Regions from separate parts of the Polaromonas sp. P1_F1 genome, predicted to be linked through region 3. Evidence: predicted binding sites of a transcription regulator. Region 3 holds the regulator's gene; each other region holds the start of a gene.
The links. Region 3 encodes sigma-54, which starts transcription at its own class of promoters, with help from an activator protein. Its sites were predicted from a motif close to TGGCANGNAANCTGCTTT; they were not measured.

Region 1 (4,280 bases), on a different contig from region 3:
ACTTGTCCCGTGGTTCGTACATCGTGCCGGCCCAGAAGCGGCCGCGGGGGTCGGCCTTGCCGTCGTTGAACCGCGTTGTGTTGGTGTCATGGCCGGCCCGCATGAGCTGCTGGAGCTCGGCGCCCCACTCGCGGGCGCGGTAAATGCCGTCGCGCAATGCGATCACCAGGCCACTGCCTTGCCCCTGTGTACGGGCCGGCGCAATGCTGCCGGGCTCCGACGGCATGGCCCAGCTTTGCACCGTCCCCATAAAGACGTTGCAACGGTGAATCTGCCGGCCTGGAATGTCAACCCAATACAGCATTTGCTCGTCGGGATGCCAGAACGGCGATTCACCCAGTTCACTGGGTTGTGCAACAACGGTTTGCCATGTCATGCGGCGTTCCTTGAAAGGCTGAAAAGTGGACAGGGACCCAAGGTTAGCACCGGCAGGGCCGCCGCCGGAAACGGCCCCCGCAGCCGAATCCCGGCGATCGTGCAACGCCCACAAGGCACGCGTCAAAAAAAACAGCCCACCGGCTTGCGCCAGCGGGCTGAACATCCAAAGGAGATACTCAATCAGGGGGCTGCCCTGGGGCAGCCCGAATTCGTCTGACTATGAATTAACGGTTGTAGGCGGTCTCACCGTGCGAGGTGATGTCCAGGCCTTCGCGTTCGTCTTCTTCGCTGACGCGCAGGCCAATCGTGAGGTCAACCACCTTGTAGGCGATGAAGGAAACCACACCGGACCAGACGATGGTGATCAGCACGGCCTTGGCCTGGATCCAGACCTGGCCGGCGATGGTGTAAGCGTCAGGCGTCACGGCCGTGGCGGTCACCCAGTCACCCACGAAGCTTGGGCCACCCAGGGCTGGCGAGTTGAAGACGCCGGTGAGCAGCGCGCCCAGAATACCACCCACGCCATGCACGCCGAACACGTCGAGCGAGTCGTCAGCGCCCAGCAGTTTCTTCAGGCCGTTCACACCCCAGAGGCAGGCGAAGCCGGCGATCAGGCCGATGATGAGGCCGCCGCCGATGCCGACGTTGCCGGCTGCGGGCGTGATGGCCACCAGGCCGGCGACAGCGCCGGACGCTGCACCCAGCATCGAGGCCTTGCCGCGCATCAGCGCTTCACCGACGCACCATGCCAGCACAGCGGCAGCGGTAGCACCCAGCGTGTTGATGAAGGCCAGGGCGGCGAAACCGTTGGCTTCCAGGGCGGAGCCGGCGTTGAAGCCGAACCAGCCCACCCACAGCAATGCGGCGCCAACCATGGTCAACGTGAGGCTGTGAGGGGCCATGGCTTCCTTGCCGTAGCCGATACGCTTGCCTATGCAGAAGGCGCCTACCAGGCCGGCGACAGCGGCGTTGATGTGCACCACGGTACCGCCTGCAAAATCCAGGGCGCCCATTTGCCAGATATAACCGCCCTTGGCGCTCATGGCGTCGGCGACTTCCTTGCCGGTGTAGGCGTCAGGGCCCATCCAGAACCAGACCATGTGGGCAATAGGTGCATAGCTGAAGGTGAACCAGATCGCCATGAACAGCAGCACTGCGGAGAACTTGATGCGTTCGGCAAAGGCGCCAACGATCAGCGCGCAGGTGATGCCGGCAAAAGTGGCCTGGAAGGCTGCGAACACGATCTCGGGGATCACGACACCCTTGCTGAAGGTGGCGCCATTGGCAAAGGTGCCCGCGACGTTGTCCCAGATGCCCTTCATGAAGAGCCGGTCGAAGCCGCCGAAGAAGGCGTTGCCTTCGGTGAAAGCCAGGCTGTAGCCATAGATAAACCACAGCACGACGATCATCGAGAACGTCACCATGACCTGCATCAGGACGGACAGCATGTTCTTGCTGCGGACCAGACCGCCGTAGAACAGGGCCAGGCCAGGCACGGTCATCATGATGACCAGCAGCGTGGAAACCATCATCCAGGCGGTGTCGCCTTTGTTGGGAACGGGCGCGGCGGCAGCCGGTGCAGAGGCTGCAGCTGCAGCGGCGGGTGCTGTCGCTGCGGCAGGCGCGGCGGCGGAAGCAGCAGCTTCAGCCGGCTTGGCTTCTGCAGCGGAAGCGGCGGGTGCAGCTGCCGGGGCCTGCGCCATCACGGCGCCGGTCGTCAGCAGGCTCAGTCCCAGTACAAGGGAGGCAAGTAGTTTTTTCATGTCTATGTTCTCTTCGTTTTTTGGGGTAAGCCTTACAGCGCTTCCTTGCCGGTTTCACCGGTACGGATGCGCACGACCTGCTCGAGGTTGTAAACAAAAACCTTGCCGTCGCCGATCTTGCCGGTGCGGGCGGCGCCCTCAACCGCTTCAATCACGCGATCCACCAGATCGTCGGAGACTGCTGCTTCGATCTTGACCTTGGGCAGAAAATCGACGACATACTCTGCACCGCGGTACAGCTCGGTATGGCCTTTCTGGCGGCCGAAGCCTTTGACTTCAGTCACAGTAATGCCTTGCACGCCAATGCCGGAAAGCGCTTCACGCACTTCGTCCAGCTTGAACGGTTTAATGATGGCCGTTACGAGTTTCATTTTCAGGGTTCCTCCAGGGATGAATAGGGAAGCAGCATCGTCAAGCACCACCTCAGCCGGATTAAGGCTTTTGTACGAGTCATTGCTGATGGAGTCTCCGTAGAAGCTCCAAAGGTTGGCAACTTGCGTGGACTTCTTAGCAGGTAACGTGCCAAAGACGCTTTGCATGGATGACCGGCCCGCCCCTGAACTTCGAGCGAACCTCCGCGAATCGCGCCGGATACGATGCACCAATAAAGGGCAATCAAGCGCACAATTTTGGAGCATTAAGCTAAAAAGGCATCACCAAGCCTGTCTTTAGTGCACGGCGGTCTTCTGCAACGTTCGTTTCTGGGACGGCCAGCACCAGGAGATCGGCGGCAAGAATGCCACGGCGGATCCTGGTACTGACACAACCAGGCAAGTGCACGAGACGAAAGTGAGTGCCACTATCGGATGCAGCGGGGCACACCTTTCTGGTGAACCAGCGGGTGGCTTCTCTCGCTAGGCGATACTCGTCTTAGGTGAAGGTATGGTGCACCTGCAACCCGGGATGGCCTCGGGTTCAGTTGTGATGCCGCCTCTGAGGGAGGAAGTTTCGAATGAGCTTGTCTTTAGTGCATAGCCGCGCCTTGTTGGGCCTGGAAGCAAGGCCCGTGCAGGTGGAGGTGCATCTTGCCAACGGTTTGCCCAGCTTTACGCTGGTCGGGCTTGCGGAAACGGAAGTCAAGGAAGCGCGTGAACGCGTGCGCTCGGCCATCCAGAACGCCGGACTGGAATTTCCCGCCAATAAACGCATTACGGTCAATCTGGCACCCGCTGATCTTCCCAAGGATTCCGGCCGTTTCGATCTGCCCATCGCGCTCGGAATCCTGGCGGCCAGCGGCCAGATCGACGCCCGCAAACTGGAAGGCTATGAGTTCGCCGGCGAGTTGTCGCTGGGCGGCGACTTGCGTCCCATTCGGGGAGCGCTTGCCATGAGCCTCGCCCTGGCGCGCCCGGCACGGCTTGCCGCCGAGAAATTGCCGAAGCTGGTTCTGCCAGAGGCCAGTGCCCAGGAAGCAGCGTTGGTCCCCGGCGCCGAAATCTTTCAGGCGCACCATTTGCTCGATGTGGTGAGGCAATTTTTGCCGGGCGACACCCCGACTGAAGCAGGGGAAGGCTGGTCTCGCGTCAAGCCGATCGTGCCTTCGGGGCAGTCCCCATATCCTGATCTGGCCGACGTCAAAGGCCAGGCGGCGGCCCGGCGCGCCCTGGAAATTGCCGCGACCGGCGGGCACAGCGTACTGATGATGGGCGCCCCAGGCTCCGGAAAATCCATGCTGGCACAGCGCTTTGCAGGCCTGCTGCCGGCCATGACCACCGAAGAAGCACTGGAAAGCGCAGCGGTGGCGTCATTGGGCGGCCGGTTCACGCTGGACAAATGGGCGATACGCCCCACCTGCGCGCCGCACCACACGGCCAGCGCCGTTGCGCTTGTCGGTGGTGGTTCCCCGCCGCGGCCTGGTGAAATTTCCCTGGCGCACCGCGGCATCCTGTTTCTGGATGAACTCCCGGAGTTTCCGCGGGCAGCCCTGGAAGCCCTTCGTGAACCGCTGGAGTCCGGCACCATCACCATTTCGCGAGCCGCCCAGCGCGCCGAGTTCCCGGCGCGCTTTCAGCTGGTCGCAGCGATGAACCCTTGCCCCTGCGGTTACCTCGGCTCGAGCTTGCGGGCTTGCCGTTGTTCGCCCGAACAGGTATCGCGTTACCAGGGCAAGCTCAGCGGCCCGCTGCTGGACCGCATCGA
Region 2 (4,280 bases), on a different contig from region 3:
TGTGAGCCTTCAATGGTCCGCCGCGAGGTGCCCAGCGCATCTTCCAGCGCGGCATTGGCAAACACCACGGTGCCGTTGGTACGCACCACTGCCACCAGCGTGGCCAGCAGGTCAAACGCCTGAAAGCGCGGGGGAAGTCCTTTGACCGGGACGGACGATAAAGCGACGCGGATGGAGGGCTTGTTCAAGCCGTCCATTTTCCTCCAGAAGCCGGCTTACTGGGACTTGCCGCGCTGGTTTAATTGGCGACGAGCGCAGCAGGCGGGGGGCCAGGCAGGCGGGAAATTTCGCGCTTCAGGCCGGCAATATCACTCTGGTTACGGGTGATGCTGTCCTTGAGCTCGGCCACGCGGTCCAGGTAACGCTGGTAGTTACGGCCTTCAATGCCCTGTTTCTCAGGTTCGCCGTTGTTGAATTCTTTTTGCTGCTCGGCCAGCTTGGCTTCGGCCTTTTTCAGTTCGGCCTCAAGGATGGCGCGCGAATCGTTGTCGCGGGCCCGCTGTTCGGGGCTGCCATCGGTGCGCGGGCCGCTAGAGCCTGCGGCCGCAGCCACGCGAACCGCGGCTTTGGGCACCGGCGTGCTCTGCATCACCGTCACATTGCCGCCGGACAACAGTTTGCAGCTCCGGGTTTGGGCGTCTTTTGTGTTGTTGATGTATTCAGGGGCCGCACCCCCGACTCCTGCACAGCGGTATACCTGCTGCGCCCATGCAGCATTCCCCGCGCCAGCCAGCAGCAACGACAAGGTAGAAAGCAATAAGGTGTGTTTCATAGGTACTCCCGATGCCCAATAAGGGCGAGGACGGTCTATCAGTATGCGGCAAAGGCGCCGAAATACAAAGCCAGCAAACCCACAACCGGCCGGGGCAATAAAAAAGGACGGCATCTGCCGTCCTTTTTTGACCACAAACTGTGTAAATAAACAGTAAGCGGTTGGGCTTTCGCCCCCCTGATTACAGGGAGTAGTACATCTCGAATTCGATGGGGTGGGTCGCCTGGCGCAGGCGGGTCACTTCACCCATCTTCAGTTCAATGTAGGCGTCAATCATGCTGTCGGTGAACACACCGCCCTTGGTCAGGAAGCTGCGGCCCACGTCAAGCGCGTCCAGCGCCTGGTCCAGGCTGTGGCAAACGGTTGGCACTTTTGCATCTTCCTCGGGTGGCAGATGGTACAGATCCTTGGTGGCGGCTTCGCCTGGGTGGATCTTGTTTTCCACGCCGTCCAGGCCGGCCATCATCAGGGCCGAGAAGCCCAGGTAAGGGTTCATCAGTGGATCGGGGAAACGCGCTTCGATACGGCGGCCCTTTGGATTGGCAACGTAAGGAATGCGGATCGATGCCGAACGATTTTTAGCCGAGTAAGCCAGCTTGACCGGCGCCTCATAGCCAGGAACCAGACGCTTGTAGCTGTTGGTGCCTGGGTTGGTGATGGCGTTCAGGGCACGTGCGTGCTTGATGATGCCGCCGATGTAGTACAGGGCGAAATCAGACAGGCCTGCATAGCCGTCACCGGCAAACAGGTTTTTGCCGTCTTTCCAGATGGACTGGTGAACGTGCATGCCGGAGCCGTTGTCGCCGACAACAGGCTTGGGCATGAAGGTGGCGGTTTTGCCGTAGGCGTTGGCCACGTTCTGCACGACGTATTTCAGGACCTGGGTCCAGTCGGCGCGCTGAACCAGCGTGCTGAAACGGGTACCGATTTCGTTCTGGCCGGCGCCGGCCACTTCGTGGTGGAACACTTCGACGGGGATGCCCAGCGATTCGAGGATCAGGGCCATCTCGGCGCGCATGTCTTGCGTGCTGTCGACAGGAGGCACGGGAAAGTAGCCGCCCTTGACGGTAGGACGGTGGCCGCGATTGCCGCCTTCGAGCTTGGCGCCGGAGTTCCAGGGTGCTTCGTATTCTTCGATCTTGAAGAAGGTGCCCGACATGTCAGTGTTCCAGCGCACGTCGTCAAAGATGAAGAACTCTGGCTCAGGGCCGAAGTAAGCGGTGTCGCCCAGGCCGGAAGCCTTGAGGTAAGCCTCTGCGCGCTGCGCGATGGAGCGCGGGTCGCGGTCATAGGCTTTGCCGTCGGCGGGCTCGAGCACGTCACAGCTCATGAACAGAGTGGTTTCTTCAAAGAACGGATCGATGTTGGCCGTCTTTGGGTCAGGCATCAGTTGCATGTCGGAGGCTTCAATGCCCTTCCAGCCGGCAATTGAGGAGCCGTCGAATGCATGGCCCGACGTGAATTTGTCTTCGTCAAAGTGGGACACGGGCACGGTCACGTGCTGTTCTTTGCCCCGGGTATCGGTAAAACGGAAGTCAACAAACTTGACCTCGTTTTCCTTGACCATTTTCATGACGTCTGCGACGGTCTTTGCCATCAAAATCTCCTGTTGCTGGATGGGTGGTTGAAAAATCTATTCGGGCTGTCGAATGCACTTTTTGTGCCACAGACATTGGCGCTTCAGTTTCCCGCCAAGCCCCGGATTGTGCCGTGATCTGGCTTCAGTTCCAGCCTTTGGCAGGCTGAAAATGCAAAAAACACCGGCCGACAACGAATGCACCATGATCGTGCATTAACATAAGCGCACAAGATTGGTGCAAAAAAATCAACGCACCAACTCAGGGCCAAACTTCAGGTCAAATTTGTGCAGCCCGGCCAGCATGGCCGGATAGGCCAAATTGACCGCCTCGGGCGCGCCTTTGACGCCCAGTTCAATATGGCGGCCATATTCCGGGTGATCCACGCTGGGCAGGCTAAACACTTTCACTCCCGCATGGGCCGCTTCAATATCGAGCATCAGGGGCGTGAGCATGGCCTCCATGGACCCAAAAATGATCACCGACTTCTCGGTGTAAGGCGATTTTTGGTGCAGGTGGGCGTACTGGTTGTCGAGCACCCATTCAATCATCGGCCAGGCCATCACCGGGAAGCCGGGAACGAAGTGAACCGCCCCCTGCCCCGCCCGGCAGGTAAAGCCCGGAATCTTGTTGTACGGATTCGGAATAATCTCCGCGCCGACCGGAAACACGCCCATGTTCAGGCGGTGGATGTTGTCGTCGCGGTCAGGCTCGTAGGGTGTCCCCTGCTCTTTCGCCACATCCGCCATGCGTTCGAGGATCAGTGTTTTGGCCGTGGGATGCAGCGCAAGGTCAACGCCCAACGCTCTGGCGGCGCACTGCCGGGTGTGGTCGTCAGGTGTGGCCCCTATACCGCCGCAGGAGAACACCACGTCGCCGTTCTCATGCGCCGCTGCGAACGCGCGTGCCAGCGTGGCCGTGATACGCGCCGGATCGTCGCCGACGTAGTCGGCATAGGCCAGCTGCAAGCCGCGCGCACCCAGCAGTTCGATGGCTTTCGGCAGGTGTTTGTCGGCTCGTTTGCCGGAAAGGATTTCGTCGCCGACGATGATGAGGCCGAATTGTGGGGTCATGTTCAGGCTTGCCAGGTAATGGGTTCAGGGTTGTGATTCGGGCTTGCCGCCCAGCGAACCGAAGCTGGGCGCCGGCCCGGGGAGGGCATCGGGGGCCAGCTCATTTGCTATCGATTCAATAGCTGCTTGCGCAAGCGGGTCGGGCGCCAGGGCATTATTCTTCTTGCGAAGTTGTTCCAGGGCCGACAGCGTGTAGTGCGCAAACCAGAGCGAGGAAAACGCAAACACCAGGGTGTAGATCCAGATGGCCACCGGCACCAGGATGGGCGCCATGGCTACAAACATCGCGCCCGAGGCCCACAGCAGGCTGGGTGCCGCGCCCAGGTAGCCGCTGAACACACCGATCGCCAGCAGCGGCAGGCGATGTTCCTTGAATATCTGGCGCCGCTCTTCACTGCTGGCGTGGTCCACCATGGCGTCATAAGACATGACGCGGTAAGTCAGCCAGCCCCAGATCAGCGGGGGCAACACCAGGATCAGCGGGGGAATCAGCCAAAGCGGAATCGAAACGACCAGCGCCACCACGGCCAGCAAGGTCGAGCCCAGCGACCAGAACAAACTGGTGAACAGTGAACCGCCCCGTTTGCGCTCCATCTGGGGAAAGCGCCGTTCAGCCACCAGGGCCACCATGGCCGGTGTCATGAGCAGTGCCACGAAGAGCAACGCCACGATCACAATCACGGGGATCGCCAGGAACAGCAACAACGCCGGAGCCAGCACCGTGCGCAGGTCGCTCAGGCCGAGGCCCTCAAGCCAGCGCACCAGCGTGCCGACAAGCTCATAGCTTCCGATCTGCGACCGGATAGCTTCCACGGCATCGTTCCAGAAAAAATATCCCAGGCCGAGCGAGATCACCAC
Region 3 (4,280 bases):
ATGAACGCGGAGGCAGATGCCCTGCGTTATGACGACCTGAAGCAAACCAGTGTTTTTACCGGCAATGTGGTGATCACCAAGGGCACGACCATCGTGCGCGGCGAGCGCGTTGACGTCATGCAGGATCCCGAAGGCTACCAGCAGGCGGTGTCCATCGCGGCGCCCGGCAAGCTGGCGTTTTACCGGAAAAAGCGTGACGGCGTAGACGAATACATCGAAGGCGAAGGCGAACGCATTGAATATGACAGCCGTGCAGACCTGGTGAAGTTCATCAAGCGGGCGGTGGTGCGCCGCTACAACGGCGCCACCCTGGTGGACGAAACCACCGGCAGCCTGATTGTTTACGACAACAACACCGACGTCTTCACCGTGGATGGGGGCGCGCAAAATCGTACGGCCAGCAACCCCACAGGACGGGTTCGCGCCATGCTGTCACCCCGCGCGACAGCCTCGGCCCCCGTCGCGGCGCCGCCCGCAGGCCCCGCCCCGGTTCTGCGCCCCAGCACGACGCTGGGCAATGAAAAGAACTAGAAAGACCTGCACAGATGGATGTGGTGACTGACACTTCAGCGGCCCCGGCCGCTCCTGCCCTGACCCCCAGCCGCCTTGTTGCGCAAGGTCTGCAAAAATCGTACGGCAGCCGCAAGGTGGTGCAGGACGTTTCGCTGTCCGTGCAAAAAGGCGAAGTCGTGGGCCRGCTGGGCCCCAACGGCGCGGGCAAAACGACCTCGTTCTACATGATCGTGGGCCTGGTGCGCGCCGATGCAGGCGAAATTTCCATCGACGGCGAGTCGGTCGAGCACATGCCGATTCACCTGCGTGCCCGCCTGGGCCTGAGCTACCTGCCGCAGGAAGCGTCGATTTTCCGCAAGCTCACGGTCGAAGAAAACGTGCGTGCCGTGCTGGAGCTGCAGCTCGACAAAACCGGAAAGCCGCTGGGGCGCGCAGACATCGAGTCGCGGCTCGACGCGCTGCTGCAGGATTTGCGGGTAGATCATTTGCGCAACTCACCGGCACCGGCGCTCTCGGGCGGCGAGCGCCGCCGGGTCGAAATCGCGCGGGCGCTGGCAACCCAGCCGCGCTTCATCCTGCTGGATGAGCCCTTTGCCGGTATCGACCCCATTGCCGTGATCGAAATCCAGCGCATCATCGGTTTCCTCAAATCGCGCGGCATCGGCGTGCTGATCACCGACCACAACGTGCGTGAAACACTGGGCATTTGCGACCACGCCTACATCATCAGCGACGGCCATGTGCTGGCGCAAGGCACACCGTCCGAGATCGTGAACAACGCCGATGTACGAAGAGTCTATCTCGGCGAACACTTCAAGATGTGAAGATGGTTCCCCCCTGTTGTCGCTCACTTCGTGTAGCTCCCTCTCCCCCTCTGGGGACGGCGCCTGCGGCCTGGCGAAGCCAGTTCCGCGGCCCCTGCTGGCCGAAGACATGTCGTTTTATCTTTCCGCACATTTGAAAATCCAGTGAAACAAGGCCTGTCACTCCGCGTCTCGCAGCATCTTGCGCTGACGCCCCAGCTGCAGCAGTCGATCCGGCTGTTGCAGCTGTCGACGCTTGAGTTGAGCCAGGAGGTCGAGCAGATGCTCGACGAAAACCCGTTTCTGGAAGTGTCGGAAGAGACGGCGGTGCGCGAAGAGTTTGGGCTGGAGCACATCAACACGCCGGTAAGCCAGGACAGCCGCGAGTTTGAATCTGCTACGGATTCGATAGCTGGCGGCGCAGACGAGACTGGCGCTACAGCCCCGAATGACGCAGAAGTCAGTGCGGAGCCCAAGCTCGAGGAAAGCTGGGAAGGCGATGGCACGGTAGAAACCACGCCCGACGACAGCGAGTGGGGAAGCGACGCACCGGCGCGCAAGAACAACAATGAAGAGAGCGAAGCCGAGGCCTCCGACCTCACGGGCAGCCATGAGTCGCTGCAGGACCACCTGCACCGGCAATCGCTGAGCTTGCGCCTGTCGGAGGAAGATCGCGCCGCGCTGCACTTCCTCATTGAATCGCTCAACGACGACGGCTACCTTGAAGACAGCCTGGCGTCGCTCGCGGCCGGTCTTGCAAGAGATGACATGGCGCAGGCGGAAGAGCTGGAGCAGCGTTTTGCGATGGCGCTCAAGCTGCTGCACCACATGGAGCCTGCCGGTGTCGGTGCGCGCAACCTGGCGGAATGCCTGAGCCTGCAACTGCTGGACTGCAAGGACTGCGAAGAAACCCGCGCAGCCATTGCCATGTGCAAGCAGCCCATGGAGCTGCTGGCCAAGCGCGATGTCAAGCGCCTGTCGCACCTGTGTGGGTTCACCGAAGCCGCCATCAAGGGCGCCATCACGGTGATTGGCCGGCTCGACCCCAAGCCCGGGCGCCGCTTTGTGAACGTGGAGCGCAACCTGATCGTGCCCGACGTCATCGTCATCAAATCGGGCCGGGGCTTCAAGGTTTCGCTCAATGGCGACGTCATGCCGCGCCTTCGCGTGCACGACATTTATGCCAATGCCCTCAAGCAGCACAAAGGCCAGGGCGGCCAGGCGCTGCAGCAGCGCCTGCAGGAGGCCCGCTGGTTCATCAAGAACATCCAGCAGCGCTTTGACACCATCCTGCGCGTAAGCAGCGCGATTGTGGAACGGCAGAAAAACTTCTTCACGCACGGCGAACTCGCCATGCGGCCGCTGGTGCTGCGCGAAATCGCCGATGAACTGGGCCTGCATGAGTCCACCATCTCCCGCGTGACCACGGCCAAGTACATGGGCACCCCTTTCGGTACTTTCGAGCTCAAGTATTTCTTCGGTTCCGCACTCGGCACCGAAACCGGCGGCAATGCTTCCAGCACAGCGGTGCGCGCGCTCATCAAACAATTTGTCTCGTCAGAAAGCCTCAAGAAGCCGCTCAGCGACAACCAGATTTCCGAAATGCTCAAGGAGCAGGGCATTGAATGCGCCCGCCGCACCGTGGCCAAGTACCGCGAGGCGCTCCGCATCGCGCCCGCCAACCTGCGCAAATCACTCTAGCCGCCCAATCAGGCCGCGCTGCCCCGCCCCTCAAAGTCAGTCATGAATCAACTCCAACTCTTTTTACCGTGCGCCGCAGGCGTCGAAACCCTGCTGGCCACCGAGGTCAAGCGTGTCACCGGGATCGACGGCAAAGCCTGGCGCGCCGGCGTGCAGCTGCAGGCTTCGTGGCGCGACGCGTTGCAGCTCAACCTGCACAGCCGGCTGGCGCAGCGCGTGCTGATCGAGCTGCAGCACAACCAGTACCGCAGCGAACAAGACCTCTACAACGCAGCTGCCAACGTGGCCTGGGAAATCTGGTTCACGCCCAAGCAGACCTTCAAGGTCGAGATCACGGCCCAGCACAGCCCGCTGCAAAGCCTGAACTTCGCGGCGCTGAAGATCAAGGACGCGATCGCCGACCGCTTTCGCGCCAAGTTCGACGACGTGCGGCCCAGCGTCGACACGCGCTGGCCCGACGTGCGCGTCTACGTGCACCTGACGACGGACACCGTCACGGTCTACATCGACACCTCGGGCGAGCCGCTCTTCAAGCGCGGCTGGCGCGAAGACAAGGGTGATGCCCCGCTGAAGGAAACCCTGGCCGCCGCCATGATTGCCGCCAGCGGATGGGATCAGCTCTGTAAAGAAGGCGTGCCGCTCTATGACCCCTGCTGCGGCTCGGGCACCATCGCGATTGAAGCCGCGCAAATCGCCTGCAACATTGCGCCCGGCATCAACCGCCGTTTTGCCTTTCAGAAATACCTGCCCTTCCAGGGCCATGTCTGGGACGGCCTGCTCGACCAGGCCGAAGCCGCCATCACCGAACCTACAGCGCCGGTGTTCGGCAGCGACGTGTCTTTCCGCATGGTCGACTTTGCCGAACGCAATGCCGAGCGTGCCGGTGTGGCCAATGCGGTGGAATTCCGCGGCGGCGACGCCCTGCAGCGCATGCCGCCCGCGCCTTCGGGCGTGATGCTGGTGAATCCGCCTTACGGCGAGCGTATTGATGTGGCAGGTGTGGCCGGCATCACCGGCGTGCAGGGGCGCGACCAGCGCCGCCAGCAAGGACAGGCCGAAGGACGCGTGCAGCAGGACCACCGCAACCAGCCCATCGACGAATTTGGCCAGCCGCTGAACCGGGACAGCGGTGATCGGGGTGACACACGTGAAGAACCCGCCTTCGAGACATCGCGCGACCGCTCGGCGAACCCCGGCCGCGAGCAGGCACAAAACGCCTGGGGCGAAGAAGCGACGGAGTTTTTTCCACAACTGGCCGCGCAC

Region 1: a site for sigma-54 is predicted at 2,649-2,666, ahead of glnK (P-II family nitrogen regulator). Genes of this name have one in related genera too.
Region 2: a site for sigma-54 is predicted at 2,421-2,438, ahead of glnA (type I glutamate--ammonia ligase). Genes of this name have one in related genera too.

What each region holds. Positions count from the first base shown of each region.
Region 1 is NZ_JBFUBJ010000007.1:85,037-89,316, forward strand. Features, by position in the region: gene AC1DZE_RS18235 (SMP-30/gluconolactonase/LRE family protein) at 1-376, opposite strand, end outside; gene AC1DZE_RS18240 (ammonium transporter) at 603-2,141, opposite strand; gene glnK (P-II family nitrogen regulator) at 2,174-2,512, opposite strand; gene AC1DZE_RS18250 (YifB family Mg chelatase-like AAA ATPase) at 3,094-4,280, shown strand, end outside.
Region 2 is NZ_JBFUBJ010000001.1:52,002-56,281, forward strand. Features, by position in the region: gene glnL (nitrogen regulation protein NR(II)) at 1-197, opposite strand, end outside; gene AC1DZE_RS00295 (hypothetical protein) at 239-772, opposite strand; gene glnA (type I glutamate--ammonia ligase) at 954-2,369, opposite strand; gene AC1DZE_RS00305 (competence/damage-inducible protein A) at 2,598-3,422, opposite strand; gene AC1DZE_RS00310 (EI24 domain-containing protein) at 3,447-4,280, opposite strand, start outside.
Region 3 is NZ_JBFUBJ010000009.1:86,748-91,027, reverse strand. Features, by position in the region: gene lptA (lipopolysaccharide transport periplasmic protein LptA) at 1-531, shown strand, start outside; gene lptB (LPS export ABC transporter ATP-binding protein) at 546-1,337, shown strand; gene AC1DZE_RS20310 (RNA polymerase factor sigma-54) at 1,482-3,017, shown strand; gene AC1DZE_RS20305 (THUMP domain-containing class I SAM-dependent RNA methyltransferase) at 3,060-4,280, shown strand, end outside.